2 regions of the Pantoea sp. y20 genome follow, and region 1 is predicted to be linked to the other one. Evidence: predicted binding sites of a transcription regulator. Region 1 holds the regulator's gene; the other holds the start of a gene.
The links. Region 1 encodes sigma-54, which starts transcription at its own class of promoters, with help from an activator protein. Its sites were predicted from a motif close to GTTGGCACANNTTTCGCTNT; they were not measured.

Region 1 (11,562 bases):
CGGCTATGGATGCTCTGGTCGAGACGCGAACTGTCGGACTGACCTTTTGGACGCACGATTTTTTTACCGCGCGCCAGCATCAGTGCCGCTTCGGCAATGCGGTTTTTACGATCGGTGTTCAGCTCGCCGTTGTGCGCCATTAAGCGGAATGGCTGCGCCATGGTGGTATGCGGATCGGTGTTGGTCGAGAAACGGGTGTGGAAGAACAGCCCGCGCACCTGATGATCGGCATCGGTCAAATCTTTGAAGTAAGGAATCACTTCGTTGGAGTTCAGACGCGCTTTAAATACCTGCGTGCGCGAAGAGAGCGACAGCGGATAGAGGCCGCCGAATTCGCTTTCGGTAAAGGCGCGCGCTTCGATATCCAGCAGCGCGCGATAAATCTGGCGCTCGAATTCGAGTTGTTCAGTCACTTCCTGCGGCGCGGCAAAAATCCACTGCACAATCGGCAGCTGGAATTGCAGGGCGGCCGGGCGCGTCACGCTGCCGTCCAGCGGCATATCGCGTTTCACTAATACCGGGAAGTTATGCGCCGCCAGCGTTTCTTCAACCAGACGCTCAGCGTTTGCACGCAGTTCTGCGTCTTTTGGCACAAAGAAGTTACCGACGCCAAAACGTCCGGCTTCCAGCGCCAGACCGGTGACCTTGCGGAAGAAGTTCAGGGAGAGATCGACGTTCACACCCGCGCCATCGCCCACGCCTTCGGCAGACATGCCGCCACGGTGCGGAACCGTGCACAGCGCGCTATGGGCCATCCGCAGAATCTCATGAGTCTGCTCGCCGTCCTTACGGGTAATGAAACCTACACCACAGCTGTCACTGCCAGCTGATGGGTCATACAAACCATAGGGATTCGGTTTTTGCGTGGACATTGAGAGTCTCCTTAAACTTCTTTTGACATTACCTGCATTATTTCGTGTACCGCAGCGTGACAATGTAAGCCAGCGCGGCGGTATCAATTCTTGTGCCGCTCAGTAAAGAGCAGGCGTCGCAGCACCGAGCAAGGGCTCTCAAGACACTGTTGTCACGTCCTTAATGAGCTGCTCTTTTTATTCCGGTCTCTTTCGGGAGATAGCTTGCATCCAGAGGGAGGCTTCTTGCTGCATAGATATGCCGAGACACAGGCCCACCAGGAAAGCTTCCAGTGGAATTCCAACTTATCGGGAAAGCGAACTCAGGTCAAATAGCCAGCTTTAATGCGGGTAATCGCCGTTCTTGTCACTTAACTAAATGATTAATAAGGCTTTGTTGCGTAAATTTATGTCAATATCCCGCTGCGCATTCCCCCAGGAAGTGTGAGCCGTCTCACTGTGACCCAGCCCTCTAATATCCAAACAATGCTGGCAGAAAGGGTTATAACAGCATTTAATGCTGTTAGGGGCAGTTGATACACAGCATGTATCTGTTTTTCTTATGGCGTTATATTTGAATCAAAATGGCGCTGCCATTAGTAAAATTAATCACGCAAAGCATGCGTAGAAAGTCATTTAAATTGAATGGGTATGCAATAAAGAGGTGCAACCATCAGGATGAATGGCTGCCAGGGTGCTGATTAGCACCGGATGTTGAGGAAAGGTTCGCAAAAGCGCGGCCCTCCAGATTATTCAGTTGGCAGAATTAGTCAAGCGCTTTGCGCATATAGAAGGGAACGTCGGCGAAATCACGCTGCGATGCACCATTACAGGGCATAACCTGCGTGATATGGCCGGGTGAAGCGGGGCAGCGCAGCGATAATTACGCTATCATGAGCCAGATTTCGTTCAGGGAGCTCGTAATGAAACAGATTCGTCTTTTAGCGCAGTACTACGTTGATTTGATGGTCAAACTCGGCCTGGTGCGCTTTTCGCTGCTGTTAGCCTCAGCGCTGGTGGTGCTGGCGATGGTGGTACAGATGGCCGTCACCATGGTATTGCGCGGGCATGTGGAGAGCATCGACGTCGTCCGCTCCATCTTCTTCGGTCTGTTGATTACGCCCTGGGCGGTCTATTTCCTCTCAGTGGTGGTCGATCAGCTGGAAGAGTCGCGCCAGCGCCTGTCGAAACTGGTGGATAAGCTGGAAGAGATGCGTACGCGCGATCTCGAGCTGAACCAGCAGATGAAAGAGACCATCACCCAGCTTAATCAGGAAATTAACGACCGTATTAAAGCCGAGCAGGCGCGCGAGCAGGTGATGGATAAGCTGCGCGAAGAGATGGCACGACGCGAGCAGGCGCAAATTGAGTTGGAACAGCAATCCTCCTTCCTGCGCTCCTTCCTTGATGCGTCACCGGATTTGGTGTTCTACCGCAACATTGATAAGCAGTTCTCCGGCTGTAATCGCGCCATGGAACTGCTAACCGGCATGAGTGAAAAGCAGCTGATTGGCCTGACACCACGCGATATCTACGATGACGAAGCCGCCACCAAAGTGCTGGAAACCGATGAGAAGGTGTTCCGCCACAATGTGTCGCTAACCTACGAACAGTGGCTGCAATATCCCGACGGGCGCAAAGCCTGTTTCGAAATCCGTAAAGTGCCCTATTACGACCGCGTCGGCAAACGCAGTGGCCTGATGGGCTTTGGCCGCGACATTACCGAGCGTAAGCGCTATCAGGACGCGCTGGAGAACGCCAGCCGTGAGAAGACAACCTTTATTTCGACTATCAGCCATGAGCTGCGTACGCCGCTGAATGGCATCGTCGGGCTGAGCCGCATCCTGCTGGATACCGATCTCAATCAGGAGCAGCTGAAGTACCTCAAAACCATCCACGTGTCGGCCATCACGCTGGGCAACATCTTCAATGATGTAATTGAAGTGGACAAAATCGAACGCCGCAAAGTGCAGCTGGATAATCAGCCGCTGGATTTCACCGGTTTCCTCGCCGATCTGGAAAACCTCTCCGGTCTGCTGGCGCAGCCAAAAGGGCTGAAATTTGTCATGGCGCCGGAGCTGCCGCTGCCCCATAAAATTTCGGCGGATGGCACGCGTCTGCGTCAGATTCTGTGGAACCTGATCGGCAATGCCGTGAAATTTACTCAGCAGGGCGAGATTGTGGTGCGCGTTGCCTATCGTCAGGATGAAACGCTGCACTTTGAAGTGCAGGATTCCGGCATGGGCATTCCGCAGGAAGAGCAGGATAAGATCTTCGCCATGTATTACCAGGTGAAAGATCAGCACGGCGGCAAGCCGGCGACGGGCACCGGCATCGGTTTAGCGGTCTCGCGTCGTTTAGCCCAGGCGATGGGCGGCGATATTAGCGTGAGTAGCGTCGCGGGGCAGGGTTCCTGCTTCACCGTGGAGATCAACGCGCCACGCGTCGCTGAGGAAGTGGAAGACGACAATCTGGATGACAGTATGCCGTTGCCGGCGCTGCACGTATTACTGGTGGAAGATATTGAACTCAACGTGATTGTTGCGCGTTCGGTACTGGAGAAGCTGGGTTGCAGCGTCGAAGTCGCGATGACCGGTACGGACGCGCTGGCGATGTTTGATCCGCAGGAGTTCGATCTGGTGCTGCTCGATATTCAGCTTCCGGATATGACGGGCCTCGACGTGTCACGTGCCATCCATCAGCATTACGCAGATGTGGCGCTGCCGCCGCTGGTGGCATTGACCGCCAATGTGCTGAAAGACAAAAAAGAGTATCTCGATGCCGGCATGGATGATGTGTTGAGCAAACCGCTTGCTGTGCCAGCGCTTACGGCGGTGATCAAGAAGTTCTGGGATTATCAGCCGGAGCTGGAAGAGATCGCCACCGAATCATCAGACGCGCAGTCGCGCACGCTGTTAGATGTGGCGATGCTGGAGCAATACATTGAACTGGTTGGCCCAGGATTGATTACCCAAAGCCTGACCATGTTTGAGCAGATGATGCCGGGCTACCTCGAGGTGCTGGATTCCAACATGATGGCGCGCGATCAAAAAGGCATTGCTGAAGAAGGGCACAAGATCAAAGGTGCGGCAGGTTCGGTTGGCTTACTGCATATACAGCAGTTGGCGAAGCAGATTCAGTCGCCGGAATTGCCAGCGTGGTGGGACAACGTGCAAGAGTGGGTCGATGAGTTAAAACAAGAGTGGCTGAAAGACGTGAACGTGTTACGTGAATGGGTAGCGGAGCGGGAAAAATTACAGGACGTTAGAAAAAAATGACCCCAGTCGAAACTGGGGTGCGCGAATACTGCGCCAACACCAGGGAAATGGGCACTGCTGCTATTATTAGAAATCGAATAAGAAAGCAGCAGTTCGGTATTGGTTAACGCTTCCAAATCACCTTAACAAATTCGCCAATGCTTGTGACAAGATTCATTAAATTGTGTGATGTTGAGCAGCGATTAAATACAGAAAACATTAATTTGCTGACACAGTCAAGCAAGGAATTAATTTCTTTGCCATATTGCACCTTTTTTGACCAATTGTTCTGCTTTTTGCCTGGTTTTGCTTCAGTCGTTAGCAGGAAAAGCCTGACACGAGCATGGAAAATGTGATTCTGACAAAAAATTGAAGTTAAGTTAGATTAACATGCTGATATTTATGAATAAAGTCAGGTTTTCTGACGGCTTATCCAAAACGTTTTGGAAACCTTAAACGGAAAGTTCCAGTTTATAGTTTATTGAATGATGTAAACCAATTGTGCGGTAAATCGCTTTACCATCATTGAGGCCGAATGCAGGCAGGATCAGACAGATTTGGTCGCATTTTTCAGAATGGTCTCTGTAATCAATGAACAAGTTCGAACATCATAAAAAATGATAGTTAAGCTTCATGAAAGCTTTTGCGTGAGCGATATCACATTCAGTTAAGTGTTCATGCACGCAGCGCCTGGTGCATTTAACATCATGGAACCGATTCCTTTTTGGCGGAAGTGCTTGATGTGATTGGCTCTAATAGAGGAACGTTGATTGCGCAGGCAACAATTTCACTGACGTTTTTGCCAATCAGAGGATAAAATTTAGTGGTTAATCGTTGGTGTTAGCTATTGTGACTTGGGTGATTGATTAATACAGGGAACAGGTAAGAGAAAATTGCATGAGCAAGAGTAAAGGGACGCTGGGAAAACGTATTAAAGTACTGATTGCTAAAGTGCTGCTGGCCTGGCTCGGCATCTGGTTAGCGGGCATTCTGCTGTTTGCTTTTTTACCGGTACCGTTTTCGGCGGTAATGATGGAGCGGCAAATCGGTGCCTGGTTTACAGGGCGTTTTGATTATGTGGCGCACTCGGATTGGGTCGGCATGGATGAGATCTCGCCGTGGATGGCTTTAGCGGTTATCGCTTCTGAAGATCAAAAGTTTCCCGAGCATTGGGGCTTTGATGTTGATGCCATTCAATCAGTGCTGGATAACGATGGCAATGAACGCATGCGCGGAGCTTCAACCTTGTCTCAGCAGACGGCGAAAAACCTGTTTCTATGGGATGGCCGCAGCTGGGTACGTAAAGGGCTGGAAGCGGGACTCACGGTGGGAATCGAAACCGTGTGGACCAAGCGGCGCATCCTGACGGTTTATCTCAATATTGCAGAATTTGGCGATGGCGTATTTGGCGTGGAAGAGGCCTCACAGCGCTATTTCCATAAACCCGCCAGCCGCCTGACGATGTCTGAAGCCGCGTTACTGGCGGCGGTTCTACCCAATCCGATCCGCTTCCGTGCCGATGCGCCTTCAGGCTACACGCGACAGCGCCAGCAGTGGATTATGCGGCAGATGCGCCAGTTAGGCGGCGAGGGTTTCCTGAATCGCTACAAGCTGCACTGAAAGGTTTAATCTTCGTCAAAGCCCGCTTCAAACAGTTCGATAACCGCTGCCAGCGCCTGCTCTTCCTGCGGGCCGCTGGCTTCGATTTCAATATGACCGCCTTTCGCTGAGTCGAGCATCAGCAACGCAATCACGCTGCTGGCTTCCGCTTCGGTGCCCGATTCGTTACGCAGCAACACTTCAGCATCAAAACTCTGCACCAGCTCGAACAGCTTCATCGCTGGGCGCGCGTGCATGCCCAGTTTGTTACGAATTTCAACGGTTTGCTTCACGGTCATGATTTGCGTTTTTCCAGAGTGCGATGACGAGACTGCACGTTTTTACCGCGTGAACGGAAATAATCCGCCAGTTGTTCCGCGATATACACCGAACGATGCTTACCGCCGGTACAGCCAATGGCGACGGTGAGATAGCTACGGTTATTGGTTTCCAGCATCGGCAGCCACAGTTCCAGATAGCTGCGCGTTTGATAGATAAAGTTGTGCACTTCGGTGTGACGATCGAGGAAGGCGGCCACCGGGCGATCCAGACCGGTCATCGGGCGCAGCTTAGGATCCCAGTGCGGGTTTGGCAGGAAGCGCACATCGAAGACATAATCGGCGTCGATCGGAATGCCGTGTTTGAAGCCGAATGACTCAAACACCATGGTCAGTTCACGCTCACGCTTGCCTAACAGGCGGGTACGCAGCATCTCCGCCAGCTCATGAACCGACATCTCAGACGTATCGATAATCAGATCGGCGCGTGAGCGCAGTGGCTCCAACAGATCGTTCTCTTCATCGATGGCACTCTCCAGCGACAGGTTTTTGCTGGAGAGCGGATGCAGGCGGCGCGTATCGCTGTAGCGGCGAATCAGCGTGTTGCGATCGGTATCAAGAAACAGCAGCTGCGGCGAAAAGGCATCGGGCAGATTGTTGAGCGCCGCTTCAAAGACTTCCGGTGATTCCGGCATGTTACGCACATCAATGCTGACTGCCGCAGAAATATTGCGTTCGGTTAAGGTATTCGCCAGCTCCGGTAGCAGCACCACCGGCAAGTTGTCGACACAGTAAAAGCCCATATCTTCGAGGGCACGCAGCGCGACTGATTTTCCTGAGCCTGACCGACCGCTAACGATCATCAGCACCATCACATTTCTCCCGTTTTAAACCGGCGAAAACGCCGGTAAAAGTGTTTCTCGCTTAAGAGTGTGCTTCCTGAGCTTCTGTGATAATGGCGTAGAGCTCTTGGTCGCTCTGTGCCGCGCGCAAACGACGACAGACGGTTTTATCTGCGAGGCGTTTTGCAACCAGCGAAAGCGTGTGTAAGTGGGTTTTACACTGGTCCGCAGGTACCAGCAGGGCAAACAGCAGGTCAACCGGCTGATTATCTACCGCATCAAAAGCGATAGGCTGATCGAGGCTAATAAACACGCCGACAGCGCGTAAGGTGTCCTCTTCCAGCTTGCCATGTGGAATGGCGATGCCGTTACCAATACCGGTACTGCCCATGCGTTCGCGGGTCAGGATGGCTTCGAAAAGCGTCTGGTGCGGCAGATTGAGCTGCTTCGCTGCCAGCTCGCTGATAATCTCCAGCGCGCGTTTTTTACTCTGGCAGTGTACGCCGCTACGGGTACAGTCCAGTGAAAGGACCGAGCTCAATTCCAGTGTTAGATCGTTGTTCATCATCGTTTCACTTGCGAGTTCACATAGCCGCGAGTTTCAGGCAATTGATTTCATTACCGTTCACCCGCTGGCGCTTGCGCAGATGACAAAACGGGGCGGTAAGTTCCGCCCCATTTATGCTCTAAGTGCCGAATCAGTCAGCACTCTGCAAGCGTGAAGGTTAGTGTTTTTTCAGTTTGTCTTTGTGTTTGGTCAGCTGACGGGAAAGTTTATCGATTAACCCGTCGATGGCCGCGTACATGTCTTCCGCTTCCGATGTGGCGTGCAGCTCTCCGCCGTTAACGTGCAGTGTTGCATCCGCAACCTGCGTCACCTTCTCTACCTTCAGAACAATATAAACCTGATTGATACGATCAAAATAGTGTTCCAGTTTGGCAAATTTGGTATTTACAAATTCACGCAGAGGTTCGGTAATTTCAACATTAAGTCCGGTAAGGTTTAGCTGCATAGGTCTTCCTTCTTCGTTCGGTCAAACCAATTGCTTGCGCTGGTTTGATGGCGGTATAGATAAAGACTCGCGATATTTAGCAACCGTACGTCGCGCAACCATGATGCCCTGTTCAGACAACATGGAGGTCAGTTTGCTGTCGCTCAAGGGTTTTGCGGGGTTTTCCGCCGAGATTAATTTTTTCACTAATGCACGAATCGCCGTGGAAGAGGCTTCGCCGCCGCCTTCGGTGTTGACGTGACTGGAGAAAAAATACTTCAGTTCAAAGATGCCACGCGGGCTGTGTAAATACTTTTGCGTGGTCACGCGGGAAATGGTGGATTCATGCATATCAACAGCTTGAGCGATATCCGCCAACACCATCGGACGCATGTACTCCTCACCCTGCTCAAAAAACGCCTGCTGCTGTTCAACGATACAGCGTGTCACTTTCAGCAGCGTGTCGTTGCGGCTCTCCAGGCTCTTAATCAGCCACTTGGCTTCCTGTAAGTTGCTGCGAATAAACTGGTTATCGCTTTCATTACGGCCAGCTCCGCCCATCGCCGCATACTGCTGATTGATTTTCAGGCGCGGCATGCTGTCCGAATTGAGTTCAACCGTCCAGCGCTTACTGATTTTGCGCACCAGAACATCGGGAATGACATATTCCGGTTCGCTGGTGTTAATTGACTGGCCTGGGCGCGGATCGAGTGACTGAATCAGCAGCATCGCCTCTTTCAGCACTTCTTCCTTCAGACGGGTTACGCGCATTAGGCTGCGGAAATCATGGTTGGCCAGCAGATCGAGATGTTCGCTAACAATCAGGCGTGCTTCCGCCAGCATGGGCGTGTCGGCAGCATATTGCGACAGCTGGACTAACAGGCAATCACGCAAATCACGTGCACCGACGCCGATTGGATCAAAACGCTGCACGCGCTTGAGCACGGCTTCGACTTCTTCCAGCGCCAGCTCTTCATCACCAATGCTGTCATAAATGTCTTGTAAGCTGACGGTGAGGTAGCCGGTGTCATCAATGGCATCAACAATTGACGTGGCAATCGCGCGATCGGTATCAGTGAACGGCGTTAACTCAACCTGCCACATCAGGTAATCCTGCAGCGATTGGGTGGTTTCGCCTTGGTAGATCGGCAATTCGTCATCCTGGTAATCGGTGCCGGTGCCTGACGGTGTGCCTGCGGTGTAGATTTCGTCCCAGGTAGCGTCGAGCGGAAGCTCTTCAGGCATATCTTTCTGCTCAAGCGCTTCGCGCGTGTCTAACGAATCACTTTCCTGATCCTGAAATTCACGTGCGTCAACTTCTTCGTGCAGTTCGGTTTGTTCAAGCAGCGGATTGCTTTCCAGCGCCAGTTGCAGTTCTTGCTGGAGTTCAAGCGTAGAGAGTTGCAGCAAGCGAATGGCTTGCTGCAACTGTGGAGTCATCGCCAGCTGTTGGCTGAGCCTGAGTTGCAAACCTTGCTTCATAATTCGGTAAGAATTTCCTAAGCAAACGTAGGGTGTTACAACACCTTATCAGAGTCTGAACTCTTCGCCCAAATAAACACGCTTAACCTGCTCATCTACAAGAATTTCATCAGGCGTGCCATGGGCAATTAAATGTCCCTGGCTGACGATATAGGCGCGTTCACACACCGCGAGGGTTTCACGCACGTTGTGGTCGGTAATCAGCACGCCAAGGCCGCTGTCACGCAGATGCTCGATGATTTTCTTGATGTCGATAACCGAGATCGGGTCAACACCAGCAAAAGGTTCGTCCAGCAGGATGAATTTCGGATTAGCCGCCAGCGCGCGGGCAATTTCCACACGACGGCGTTCACCACCCGACAGCGCCTGGCCCATGCTGTCGCGCAGATGGCCAATATGGAACTCTTCCATCAGCTCGTTGGCCCGATCCTGACGCTGTTCTTCGGTTAAATCATCACGGATCTGCAGCACAGCCATCAGGTTGTCGTACACGCTCAGGCGACGGAAGATCGAGGCTTCCTGCGGCAGATAGCCGATGCCGCGACGGGCGCGCGCATGCAGCGGCAGAATGCTGATGTCTTCATCATCAATCACGATGCGGCCGGCATCGCGCGGCACAATACCCACCACCATGTAGAAGGTGGTGGTTTTACCGGCACCGTTTGGGCCCAGCAGGCCGACAATCTCGCCGGATTTTACCTGCAGGCTAACATCTTCCACCACGCGGCGGCCTTTGTAGGCTTTCGCCAGGTTCTCAGCGATTAGTGTTGCCATAGCAATCAGTTACTCTTTTTAGGGCTCGCGGACGAACCGTTTTTGTCCTGCAGCTGCGACGGTACCAGAACGGTGGTCACGCGCTTGCTGTCGCCCTGGCTGAACGCCTGCATTTTCTGCTCTTTCACCAGGTAAGTAATGCGGTCGCCTTTGATGTTGCTGTCCTGCTGCTGAATGAAGGCATTGCCGGTCAGCTCAACAAAATCGTTCGCCAATTCATAGTGCAGTTTACTGGCGTGGCCTTGCACCGGCTTGCCGTTATCCTGCATCTGATAGAAGGTGGCTGGCGCGCCGTAAGCATCAACGATGGTTTTTTTGCTATCGCCGCCCGGACGAGTGACCACCACTTTATCGGCGGTAATCTTGATGGAACCCTGCGTCACAATGACGTTGCCGGTAAAGGTCGCAACGTTGCCCTGCAAATCCAGCGCCTGGTTAACGGAGTCGATATTTACCGGTTTGTCTGAGTCGCCGGTTAATGCCAGCGCAGGCAGGCTCGTTGCCAGCAGCGTACTCACCAGCAATAACTTAAGGCTATTTTTGTTCATTTTGAATTTCATAGGAAGTTTTGACCTTTTCAAGCAGCTCAGCATGTTTCGTCCGTAAATTGCCGCGCATTTTCATGCCAGTGGAATTAAAACTGCGGCCAAAAAGGGTGACTTGATCGTCAGATGTCACATCCTGGGTGACCAAATTAACCTGAGCGTTATCGGTAAGGATGCGCTCAAGCTGTGAATCCTGAGTCAAAGAATTGACAACAACGTTGCCGTAAAGATAAAGCATACGATCTTTGGTCAGCTTTGCCTTATCGGCGCGCACCGACCATGTCGCCACTTTATTAACGTCATAGGTGGTCATCACCGGATTATCGAACCAACTTATCTCATCGGCAGCAAAGTAGGTCACTTTATCGGAGACCAGCTTATAGCCCAGCGCGCCTGTGGGGTTATACACCACCGTGTTCGATTTCTCGCTGGTGTAGGTTGGCGCTTGATCGTTGGTTGCCACCGGCGTTCTGTCGTCATCCTGGTTGGTGAGATTCCAGCCGATCAGCACTAAGGCGATCAAGGCCAGGATCAGCGTCATCCAACGCCTGCTCTTACTCATATTGATTGCCCTTTGGCATCCTCAAATTTGTTCTGCGCCATCAAAATCAGATCGCACAACTCACGTACCGCACCGCGGCCACCGGCAATGCGGGTCACATAATGCGCGCGCGGCAGTAAAATCGGGTGAGCATCAGCAACGGCAACGCTCAACCCCGCCTGCGCCATTACCGGCCAGTCGATCAGGTCATCGCCAATATAGGCGACCTGATCGGCCGTTAATGACAGTTTATCCAGGAGTTCCCGCCAGGCCAAAAGCTTATCCGATTGTCCCTGGTAAAGATGCGTAATGCCGAGCGTCTTACAGCGATCTTCCAGCAATTTTGCTTTGCGGCCGGTAATAATAGCCACTTCGACGCCGGAGGTCAGCAGGCAACGCAC
Region 2 (11,562 bases), 1.0 Mb from region 1:
GTATGTCGCGGAAGTGGTGCGCGGCGGTTTGCAGGCGCTACCAAAAGGCCAATATGAAGCCGCTGAATCTCTGTCGCTGGGCTACTGGAAAACCCAGATGCTGGTGATTTTACCGCAGGCGCTCAAGATGACCATTCCCGGCCTGGTGAATACCATCATTGCGCTGTTTAAAGATACCAGCCTGGTGATCATCATCGGCTTATTCGATCTCTTCAGTAGCGTGCAGCAAGCCACCGTTGACCCAACCTGGTTGGGTATGTCGACGGAAGGCTATGTATTTGCTGCCATGGTTTACTGGATTTTCTGTTTTAGCATGTCGCGCTATAGCCAGTATCTGGAGAAGCGTTTTCACACCGGGCGTGCATCGCACTGAGGCTTAACATGACACAAACTATGACTAATGCGGCTGATGCCATGATGATTACACTCGAAAACGTTAACAAATGGTACGGTCAGTTCCATGTATTGAAAGACATCAATTTAAAAGTAAAACCACGCGAACGTATCGTACTGTGCGGACCGTCCGGTTCGGGTAAATCGACCACTATTCGTTGTATCAATCACCTCGAAGAACATCAGCAAGGACGCATCGTGGTGGATGGCATCCATCTCAATCACGATGTGCGTAATATTGAACGAGTTAGAACCGAAGTCGGCATGGTTTTCCAGCACTTTAATCTTTTCCCGCATCTTACCGTTTTGCAAAACTGTACGCTGGCACCGATTTGGGTACGCAAAATGCCAAAGAAAGAAGCAGAAGAGCTGGCCATGCATTACCTTCAGCGTGTACGCATTGCTGAGCATGCGCATAAATTTCCTGGCCAGCTTTCAGGTGGTCAGCAACAGCGTGTGGCGATCGCCCGTTCACTCTGTATGAAGCCGAAAATTATGCTGTTTGATGAGCCAACCTCCGCGCTCGATCCAGAGATGGTTAAAGAAGTACTCGATACGATGATTGGCCTGGCAGAAGATGGCATGACCATGCTGTGCGTTACCCATGAGATGGGATTTGCGCGTACGGTGGCGGATCGTGTGATCTTCATGGATCGGGGTGAAATTGTGGAAGAAGCCCCACCTCAGGAGTTCTTTGCCAATCCGAAATCAGAACGTACACGTGCGTTTCTGTCACAGGTTATTCATTGATATCCAGTGAGTTAGATTAAGAAACGCCTCTGCTGAAAAGCAGGGGCTTTTTTATAACTGCAATTTGAATTGGATTAGGTTTGTGAGCGGCAGCGGAAGGTTTCCAATGCATACAAAAAAGCCCTGAACTTTCGTTCAGGGCTTCTGTGTTTGATGCCTGGCAGTTCCCTACTCTCGCATGGGGAGACCCCACACTACCATCGGCGCTACGGCGTTTCACTTCTGAGTTCGGCATGGGGTCAGGTGGGACCACCGCGCTAAAGCCGCCAGGCAAATTCTGTAATTTACCGAACTCACGCTTTAAAACTGGTGCTGATACCCAGAGTCGAACTGGGGACCTCACCCTTACCAAGGGTGCGCTCTACCAACTGAGCCATATCAGCACACTTTAATTTGATGCCTGGCAGTTCCCTACTCTCGCATGGGGAGGCCCCACACTACCATCGGCGCTACGGCGTTTCACTTCTGAGTTCGGCATGGGGTCAGGTGGGACCACCGCGCTAAAGCCGCCAGGCAAATTCTTTGTGCAAAAACGAATGACATTCGCTTCCGCTGATTCTTTAATCCGTAAACAAGCTGAAAATATCCGGTCTCTCAGACCAAAACGCCTCTGGCGTTGTAAGGTTAAGCCTCACGGGTCATTAGTACCGGTTAGCTCAACGCATCGCTGCGCTTACACATCCGGCCTATCAACGTCGTAGTCTTCAACGTCCCTTCAGGACTCTCAAGGAGTCAGGGAGAACTCATCTCGGGGCAAGTTTCGTGCTTAGATGCTTTCAGCACTTATCTTTTCCGCACTTAGCTACCGGGCAGTGCCATTGGCATGACAACCCGAACACCAGTGGTGCGTTCACTCCGGTCCTCTCGTACTAGGAGCAACCCCCCTCAATTCTCCAGCGCCCACGGCAGATAGGGACCGAACTGTCTCACGACGTTCTAAACCCAGCTCGCGTACCACTTTAAACGGCGAACAGCCGTACCCTTGGGACCTACTTCAGCCCCAGGATGTGATGAGCCGACATCGAGGTGCCAAACACCGCCGTCGATATGAACTCTTGGGCGGTATCAGCCTGTTATCCCCGGAGTACCTTTTATCCGTTGAGCGATGGCCCTTCCATTCAGAACCACCGGATCACTATGACCTGCTTTCGCACCTGCTCGAGCCGTCACTCTCGCAGTCAAGCTGGCTTATGCCATTGCACTAACCTCCTGATGTCCGACCAGGATTAGCCAACCTTCGTGCTCCTCCGTTACTCTTTGGGAGGAGACCGCCCCAGTCAAACTACCCACCAGACACTGTCCGCAGCCCGGATTACGGGCCTACGTTAGAACATCAAACATTAAAGGGTGGTATTTCAAGGTTGGCTCCACGCAGACTGGCGTCCACGCTTCAAAGCCTCCCACCTATCCTACACATCAAGGCTCAATGTTCAGTGTCAAGCTATAGTAAAGGTTCACGGGGTCTTTCCGTCTTGCCGCGGGTACACTGCATCTTCACAGCGATTTCAATTTCACTGAGTCTCGGGTGGAGACAGCCTGGCCATCATTACGCCATTCGTGCAGGTCGGAACTTACCCGACAAGGAATTTCGCTACCTTAGGACCGTTATAGTTACGGCCGCCGTTTACCGGGGCTTCGATCAAGAGCTTCTCCTTGCGGATAACCCCATCAATTAACCTTCCGGCACCGGGCAGGCGTCACACCGTATACGTCCACTTTCGTGTTTGCACAGTGCTGTGTTTTTAATAAACAGTTGCAGCCAGCTGGTATCTTCGACTGCCTTCAGCTCCATCCGCGAGGGACTTCACCTGATGACAGCGTGCCTTCTCCCGAAGTTACGGCACCATTTTGCCTAGTTCCTTCACCCGAGTTCTCTCAAGCGCCTTGGTATTCTCTACCTGACCACCTGTGTCGGTTTGGGGTACGATTTCGTGTTACCTGGAGCTTAGAGGCTTTTCCTGGAAGCAGGGCATCAGTTACTTCACCACCGTGGTGGCTCGTCGTCACGCCTCAGCCTTAAGATACCCCGGATTTACCAAAGGTATCAGCCTACACGCTTAAACCGGGACAACCGTCGCCCGGATAACCTAGCCTTCTCCGTCCCCCCTTCGCAGTAACACCAAGTGCAGGAATATTAACCTGCTTCCCATCGACTACGCTTTTCAGCCTCGCCTTAGGGGTCGACTCACCCTGCTCCGATTAACGTTGAACAGGAACCCTTGGTCTTCCGGCGAGCGGGCTTTTCACCCGCTTTATCGTTACTTATGTCAGCATTCGCACTTCTGATACCTCCAGCATGCCTCACAGCACACCTTCAACGGCTTACAGAACGCTCCCCTACCCAACAACACATAGTGTCGCTGCCGCAGCTTCGGTGCATGGTTTAGCCCCGTTACATCTTCCGCGCAGGCCGACTCGACCAGTGAGCTATTACGCTTTCTTTAAATGATGGCTGCTTCTAAGCCAACATCCTGGCTGTCTGTGCCTTCCCACATCGTTTCCCACTTAACCATGACTTTGGGACCTTAGCTGGCGGTCTGGGTTGTTTCCCTCTTCACGACGGACGTTAGCACCCGCCGTGTGTCTCCCGTGATAACATTCTCCGGTATTCGCAGTTTGCATCGGGTTGGTAAGCCGGGATGGCCCCCTAGCCGAAACAGTGCTCTACCCCCGGAGATGAGTTCACGAGGCGCTACCTAAATAGCTTTCGGGGAGAACCAGCTATCTCCCGGTTTGATTGGCCTTTCACCCCCAGCCACAAGTCATCCGCTAATTTTTCAACATTAGTCGGTTCGGTCCTCCAGTTAGTGTTACCCAACCTTCAACCTGCCCATGGCTAGATCACCGGGTTTCGGGTCTATACCCTGCAACTTAACGCCCAGTTAAGACTCGGTTTCCCTGCGGCTCCCCTATACGGTTAACCTTGCTACAGAATATAAGTCGCTGACCCATTATACAAAAGGTACGCAGTCACCCCATTAAAGAGGCTCCCACTGCTTGTACGTACACGGTTTCAGGTTCTGTTTCACTCCCCTCGCCGGGGTTCTTTTCGCCTTTCCCTCACGGTACTGGTTCACTATCGGTCAGTCAGGAGTATTTAGCCTTGGAGGATGGTCCCCCCATATTCAGACAGGATACCACGTGTCCCGCCCTACTCTTCGAACTCACAATCTGTGCACTTTCGTGTACGGGACTATCACCCGGTATCGTGCGACTTTCCAGACGCTTCCACTAACGCACAAACTGATTCAGGTTCTGGGCTGTTCCCCGTTCGCTCGCCGCTACTGGGGGAATCTCGGTTGATTTCTTTTCCTCCGGGTACTTAGATGTTTCAGTTCCCCGGGTTCGCCTCGCAACACTATGTATTCATGTTGCGATGATGCACTGGGTGCACCGGGTTTCCCCATTCGGACATCGTCGGCTGTAGCGGTTCATATCACCTTACCGACGCTTTACGCAGATTAGCACGTCCTTCATCGCCTCTGACTGCCAGGGCATCCACCGTGTACGCTTAGTCGCTTAACCTCACAACCCACAGGCGTTTTGCAACGCGCGCAGACTGCAAGCATTTGAGAGACTCGAACATATCGCCGCTTCATTCTTATTACGGAGAATGAAGACGATACGTCGTTTCAATTTTCAGCTTGTTCCGGATTGTTAAAGAGCATAATACTTCGCAGCACACCGTTTCCGGTTTGCTCTGAAGTATTGTTTTGAGTCACTGTAATGGTGGAGCTAAGCGGGATCGAACCGCTGACCTCCTGCGTGCAAGGCAGGCGCTCTCCCAGCTGAGCTATAGCCCCATACAGTTACTGCAGAGACCACTACTACCACTCACCAGGAGTTCCGTTTTTGACAAACGGTAATTTCTTTTCAGGCAAGGCAAAGTGGCGCGACGTATAGTTCACTATACGAGCGGCGCTTTAACGCAGCATGAGAAGAAATTTGGTAGGCCTGAGTGGACTTGAACCACCGACCTCACCCTTATCAGGGGTGCGCTCTAACCACCTGAGCTACAAGCCTGTAGAGGTTTTTTCTGCTCGTTACTTTCTATCAGACAATCTGTGTGAGCACTTCGCGGGAAAGTATCTTCAGGTAAGGAGGTGATCCAACCGCAGGTTCCCCTACGGTTACCTTGTTACGACTTCACCCCAGTCATGAATCACAAAGTGGTAAGCGCCCTCCCGAAGGTTAAGCTACCTACTTCTTTTGCAACCCACTCCCATGGTGTGACGGGCGGTGTGTACAAGGCCCGGGAACGTATTCACCGTAGCATTCTGATCTACGATTACTAGCGATTCCGACTTCACGGAGTCGAGTTGCAGACTCCGATCCGGACTACGACGCACTTTATGAGGTCCGCTTGCTCTCGCGAGGTCGCTTCTCTTTGTATGCGCCATTGTAGCACGTGTGTAGCCCTACTCGTAAGGGCCATGATGACTTGACGTCATCCCCACCTTCCTCCAGTTTATCACTGGCAGTCTCCTTTGAGTTCCCGGCCGAACCGCTGGCAACAAAGGATAAGGGTTGCGCTCGTTGCGGGACTTAACCCAACATTTCACAACACGAGCTGACGACAGCCATGCAGCACCTGTCTCAGAGTTCCCGAAGGCACCAAAGCATCTCTGCTAAGTTCTCTGGATGTCAAGAGTAGGTAAGGTTCTTCGCGTTGCATCGAATTAAACCACATGCTCCACCGCTTGTGCGGGCCCCCGTCAATTCATTTGAGTTTTAACCTTGCGGCCGTACTCCCCAGGCGGTCGACTTAACGCGTTAGCTCCGGAAGCCACTCCTCAAGGGAACAACCTCCAAGTCGACATCGTTTACGGCGTGGACTACCAGGGTATCTAATCCTGTTTGCTCCCCACGCTTTCGCACCTGAGCGTCAGTCTTTGTCCAGGGGGCCGCCTTCGCCACCGGTATTCCTCCAGATCTCTACGCATTTCACCGCTACACCTGGAATTCTACCCCCCTCTACAAGACTCCAGCCTGCCAGTTTCGAATGCAGTTCCCAGGTTAAGCCCGGGGATTTCACATCCGACTTGACAGACCGCCTGCGTGCGCTTTACGCCCAGTAATTCCGATTAACGCTTGCACCCTCCGTATTACCGCGGCTGCTGGCACGGAGTTAGCCGGTGCTTCTTCTGCGGGTAACGTCAATCGGTGAAGTTATTAACTCCACCGCCTTCCTCCCCGCTGAAAGTACTTTACAACCCGAAGGCCTTCTTCATACACGCGGCATGGCTGCATCAGGCTTGCGCCCATTGTGCAATATTCCCCACTGCTGCCTCCCGTAGGAGTCTGGACCGTGTCTCAGTTCCAGTGTGGCTGGTCATCCTCTCAGACCAGCTAGGGATCGTCGCCTAGGTGAGCCATTACCCCACCTACTAGCTAATCCCATCTGGGCACATCCGATGGTGTGAGGCCCGAAGGTCCCCCACTTTGGTCTTGCGACGTTATGCGGTATTAGCTACCGTTTCCAGTAGTTATCCCCCTCCATCGGGCAGTTTCCCAGACATTACTCACCCGTCCGCCACTCGTCACCCGAGAGCAAGCTCTCTGTGCTACCGTTCGACTTGCATGTGTTAGGCCTGCCGCCAGCGTTCAATCTGAGCCATGATCAAACTCTTCAATTTAAGTTTGATTTGCTGAAACCAGTTCAGCGATGCTCATCTGTAAAACGTCATAATGAATTTCATTATGTGTTCACTCGTGAGGCTTTGATATTTTTTTGCGTCCGGAGACGCGGATATCAATCCTGCGAGTGCCCACACAGATTGTCTGATAAATTGTTAAAGAGCGTTGCGAACAGCGGCTGAACCGTCTGTCGCGAGGTGGCGTATACTACGCTACTCTCCTTCGGAGTCAAACACTTTTTTCAGCGTTTTTATCCGGCGGGATGAATTTCTTCACTCCCTGCCAAGCCGTCTGCGTTGCCGCTTTGCCGTCTCAGTGGTGGCGCATTATAGGGATCCGAATTTTTTGCACAACCCCTTTTTTCGATCTTTTTAATCGACTGGCGAGTTTTCACTCTTTTCGCTGCGATCGCGAGCGATCCGCTCAAAAATCATCTTGTTTATCCGCCTTTTAAGCCGCAGGCTTGGGTAAAAACGTAAAAGGAGAAGATCATGTCCACAGCCCTACGACCTTATAAGAACCATTTCCCGCAACAAGGCGATCGCGTGATGATCGATAACAGCAGCGTGGTGGTGGGTGAAGTACAACTCGACGATGACGTTAGCATCTGGCCGCTGGTTGCGATTCGTGGTGACGTCAATAAAGTGGTGATAGGCAAAAGAAGCAATATTCAGGATGGCAGCGTACTGCACGTCACTCACAAGTCCAGCAGCAATCCGGAAGGTTATCCGCTGATTGTTGGCGAAGATGTCACGGTAGGGCATAAAGCGATGCTGCACGGCTGTACTATCGGCAATCGCGTACTGGTTGGAATGGGATCCATTCTGCTGGACGGCGTGATCGTTGAAGATGATGTGATGATTGGCGCTGGCAGTTTGGTGCCGCCAGGTAAACGACTGGAAAGTGGCTACCTGTATTTAGGCAGCCCGGTTAAGCAGGTCCGCCCACTCAGTGAAGCGGAAATCGCCGGGCTGCTTTACTCATCCAATAACTATGTCGGTTGGAAGAATGAATATCTCTCTCAGGAAAGCCAATCTCATTCCTGATCGCCAATTTTATTCCTGCTGCATCGACTGCTTTAGTTTGGCTATCACTGGCGTGATCTCTGGCATCACGCCATGCCATAAATGGAAAGCGTGAGCGGCTTGCCCTACTAACATGCCAACACCATCCGCCAGCTGCTGCGCGCCCTGCTGCTGGCACCACAGTAAGAATGGCGTCAAACCTTGTTGATAAAACATGTCATAACAACGCGTTTGCGCATTAATTAGCGATGTGGCTAACGCCGGAACTTTGCCATCAACACCGCTCGAGGTCGCATTAATGATCAGATTAAATTGCTGATCCACTAATTGCTCAAAGCTGGCCGCTTTGATATCCCCGCTATGCTGGAAAATCTCTGCCAGCTGCTCGGCGCGTGCCACGGTGCGATTCACTACCACCAGCGAACATCCGAATGAAAGCAGCGGCAGGATTACGCCACGCGCAGCACCACCGGCGCCCACCAGCAGAATTCGATCGCCTGGATGGATCATCTGCAGTCGTTCCAGATCGCTGAGCAAGCCGATGCCATCGGTGTTATCGCCGAAGATCTTGCCCTGCGCATCTTTCTTTAACGTATTAACCGCACCAGACAATGCCGCACGCTCGCTAAGCTCATCGGCAAATTCCCACGCCTGCTGTTTAAAAGGCAGCGTGACATTGGCACCTTTGCCGCCATGCGCAAAAAAATCGGCGATCGACTGAGGAAAACCCTCAAGTGGCGCGCACTCCTTGCCATATTGATGCTCAATGCCGGTTTGCTCAGCGAACAAGCTATGAATGAAAGGAGATTTGCTATGCGCAATTGGGTGACCAAAAACGGCAAAATTTTCCATGCGTTAGCCCTGACGAATAAGTTCACCGCTAATAACGTCGCGGATTTCAGAAGGATTCAGTCGCCCACCCGTTTCAGCATGTAAGACTGGGAACTGCGGACCAAATTGCTCAGCAACCTCTTCCACATTACGACAAGGTGGTTCGCCGGAAAGATTGGCGCTGGTCGAAACCAGAGGTTTACCAAAACCGCGACACAAAGCCTGTACGTCCGGATGATCGCTAACGCGAATGGCCAGTGAGTCAAAACGCCCCGTTAACCAACGCGGCGTATGTGGCGAAGCTGGCACTACATAGGTTACCGGGCCAGGCCAACTGGCAAACATACGCTCGCGCTGCAGCACAGAGAGTTCACGGTCGGCGATATAAGGTTCCAGCTGCGCGTAATCGGCTGCAATCAAAATGAGTCCCTTCTCGACTGGACGCTGCTTGAGCGCCAAAAGCGCCATTACGGCATTCTCGCTGTCGGGATCGCAGCCCAATCCAAATACGGCTTCGGTTGGATAGGCGATAACTTCCTGTTGCTGTAGCCTCTCAATGCAAAAATCGAGACTACCCGCTGAATACTGGCTTGGCTTCATGATGATGATGCGTCCTGGACAATGGGCTTACCGCAGCGTTTGCTGGCGCAGAAGCGCTTCATGCCTTCTGCGGTTTTCTTCTCTATTAATAAAGGGAACTGGCAATGCGGGCAAACGCCTTCGACCGGCGCTGCGTTAAGGACAAACTGGCAATCTGGATAGCGATCGCAAGAGTAGAAGGTTTTGCCATAGCGCGAGCGCCGCTGTACCAGTTTACCGCTCTGACATTGCGGACAGGCGATAGCTGTTTCATCAGGCTTGTCGATGGTTTCGGTGTAATCACATTCCGGGTAGTGACTGCAACCCACGAACATGCCAAATCGCCCCTGACGCAGAACTTTGTCTGCGCCACACTGAGGGCATGCATGGCCTTCCAGCACTTTAACAACGTGCCCATCTCCCTGACTTTTCAGCGGGCGAATGTAATCGCAGGTTGGATAATTTACACACCCCAGAAAAGGGCCGTGTTTGCCGGAACGTATGACTAATTCTGCCCCGCAAGCGGGGCAGGGTTCGTGTTTAGGCACGGAGAATAGTGCTGATTTACTCATATTACCGGTTGCATCAATCGCAAATTATTAATGCAGCATACCTTCATTGACGTCGAATAACAGTTCTTCCATTTGCTGATAGGCGTTTTCACATCCTGGAATGTTAAACAGCACCATCAACACCACCCATTTGAGATCTTCAAGATCGAATTCGAGGGTATCAAGGGCCATTACACGTTCGATGACCATCTCGCGCGTTTCCATATTCAGCACCTGGACCTGTTCCAGGAACAAAATAAAACCGCGACATTCTGCATCTAAACGCTGGTTTTCCTCTTCGGTATAGATTCGCATTGAGAGCGGATCGTTTGCCATGAGTACTGGCGCAACCAAGCCTTCCTGATAATCCGCTAACCGCTCAAGCCAATTCAACGCATTGTAGATATCTTCACGATGAAAACCGGCATCGGTTAAATCATCGGTCAATTTATCCTGATCAACGCGCATTTCAGCTTCGTTGTGGATATACGTCTCAAACAAGTACATAAGTACGTCGAACATGGCATGCCCTCCTCAATCGGACATAGCCGCCGGGTACAGCTGCGATCCATCCTGCTAACTCCAGCTCCAGCAGGTGAGCTGCGATAACTGGCACAGGTTGGCCGGCACGTTCAGCGACGACGTCAACAGGTGTAACCTCATCACCTACGTTAGCCAACACAGTTGCAAATGGCAATGGCACATCGTCACTGTGTTGTGAATATATTGTTTCTGAACTGCTATCAGGCAACCATTGCAGCGTTGAATGTAAATCTTCAAGGATATTGTTAGGATGCGCCACCAGCAGCGCGCCTTGCTGGATAAGCCAGTGCGTACCTTCACTACCCGGATTGCCTAGCGCGCCGGGTAATGCATAAACGTTACGATTTTGTTCCAAAGCGTAGCGTGCCGTCACCAGCGAACCGCTTTTTAACGTGGCTTCAACTACCAGTACGCCAAGACTTAAACCACTGATGATGCGATTACGCCGCGGAAAGTTAACCGCATGCGGTGCCGTATCAAGGGGGAATTCCGAGATCAGTGCCCCACCGCCAGCGATGATCTCACGTGCTAACGCTTGATGACTTTTAGGGTAGATATGCTGCAGACCGCTGCCTAATACTGCAACGGTCTTGCCCTGCACTTCTAACGCGGCCCGATGCGCCACGCCATCGATTCCGCGTGCAAGGCCGCTGGTGATGGTCAATCCACTTAGCGCTAATTGCTGCGTAAACCAGCTTCCCCATTGCTTACCATAATGCGTGCAGTGACGGCTGCCCACGACACCGAGTTGGGGCGTCTGCAAGATGTCCATATTTCCCGCGACATACAGCAATGAGGGACGTCGACTGATTTCCGCTAACGACGAGGGATAATGTTCGTCGATACAGGTAACTACATGATGCTGCTCATCCTCCAGCCATAGATGCGTTCGTGCTAACTGGCGTGGACAAAGCTCTTTAAACTGTTGTCGCTGGGTTTCGTTTAATCCCTGATCCAGTAACAGATCGTCATCAACCTGAGCATCATCCTGCAATGCCTCCGCTAAATGTCTGACAACTCCAGAGCTTAAGCCTTTTACATTTGCCAGCCTGAGCATCCATTCAATTCTCTCCATGCTGCACTCCCTGTCAGCCGCGCTATCATGCGGTGCAATGCTGTCAATCAGACATCAAAAAGTCTACAATATGAGGCAGTAATCTTTTCTTCAACGCATACAGATCTGGATATTTATGTCAGTTTTGCAGGTATTACATTTCCCTGATGATCGCCTTCGCAAAATCGCTGCGCCGGTG

Region 2: a site for sigma-54 is predicted at 7,167-7,186, ahead of ACYAC5_RS17375 (gamma carbonic anhydrase family protein). Genes of this name have one in related genera too.

Annotation. Positions count from the first base shown of each region.
Region 1 covers NZ_CM142816.1:542,124-553,685, forward strand. Annotated here, with positions in the region: gene ACYAC5_RS02415 (glutamate synthase-related protein) at 1-872, opposite strand, end outside; gene arcB (aerobic respiration two-component sensor histidine kinase ArcB) at 1,775-4,129, shown strand; gene mtgA (monofunctional biosynthetic peptidoglycan transglycosylase) at 5,006-5,728, shown strand; gene npr (PTS phosphocarrier protein NPr) at 5,734-6,006, opposite strand; gene rapZ (RNase adapter RapZ) at 6,003-6,857, opposite strand; gene ptsN (PTS IIA-like nitrogen regulatory protein PtsN) at 6,910-7,392, opposite strand; gene hpf (ribosome hibernation promoting factor) at 7,553-7,840, opposite strand; gene rpoN (RNA polymerase factor sigma-54) at 7,862-9,301, opposite strand; gene lptB (LPS export ABC transporter ATP-binding protein) at 9,350-10,075, opposite strand; gene lptA (lipopolysaccharide ABC transporter substrate-binding protein LptA) at 10,081-10,635, opposite strand; gene lptC (LPS export ABC transporter periplasmic protein LptC) at 10,610-11,182, opposite strand; gene kdsC (3-deoxy-manno-octulosonate-8-phosphatase KdsC) at 11,179-11,562, opposite strand, start outside.
Region 2 covers NZ_CM142816.1:3,750,372-3,761,933, forward strand. Annotated here, with positions in the region: gene ACYAC5_RS17330 (amino acid ABC transporter permease) at 1-373, shown strand, start outside; gene ACYAC5_RS17335 (amino acid ABC transporter ATP-binding protein) at 382-1,143, shown strand; rRNA gene rrf (5S ribosomal RNA) at 1,299-1,414, opposite strand; tRNA gene ACYAC5_RS17345 (tRNA-Thr) at 1,451-1,526, opposite strand; rRNA gene rrf (5S ribosomal RNA) at 1,542-1,657, opposite strand; rRNA gene ACYAC5_RS17355 (23S ribosomal RNA) at 1,764-4,668, opposite strand; tRNA gene ACYAC5_RS17360 (tRNA-Ala) at 4,871-4,946, opposite strand; tRNA gene ACYAC5_RS17365 (tRNA-Ile) at 5,090-5,166, opposite strand; rRNA gene ACYAC5_RS17370 (16S ribosomal RNA) at 5,240-6,779, opposite strand; gene ACYAC5_RS17375 (gamma carbonic anhydrase family protein) at 7,272-7,826, shown strand; gene aroE (shikimate dehydrogenase) at 7,836-8,657, opposite strand; gene tsaC (L-threonylcarbamoyladenylate synthase type 1 TsaC) at 8,661-9,236, opposite strand; gene ACYAC5_RS17390 (DNA topoisomerase family protein) at 9,233-9,787, opposite strand; gene smg (DUF494 family protein Smg) at 9,815-10,288, opposite strand; gene dprA (DNA-protecting protein DprA) at 10,260-11,384, opposite strand; gene def (peptide deformylase) at 11,500-11,562, shown strand, end outside.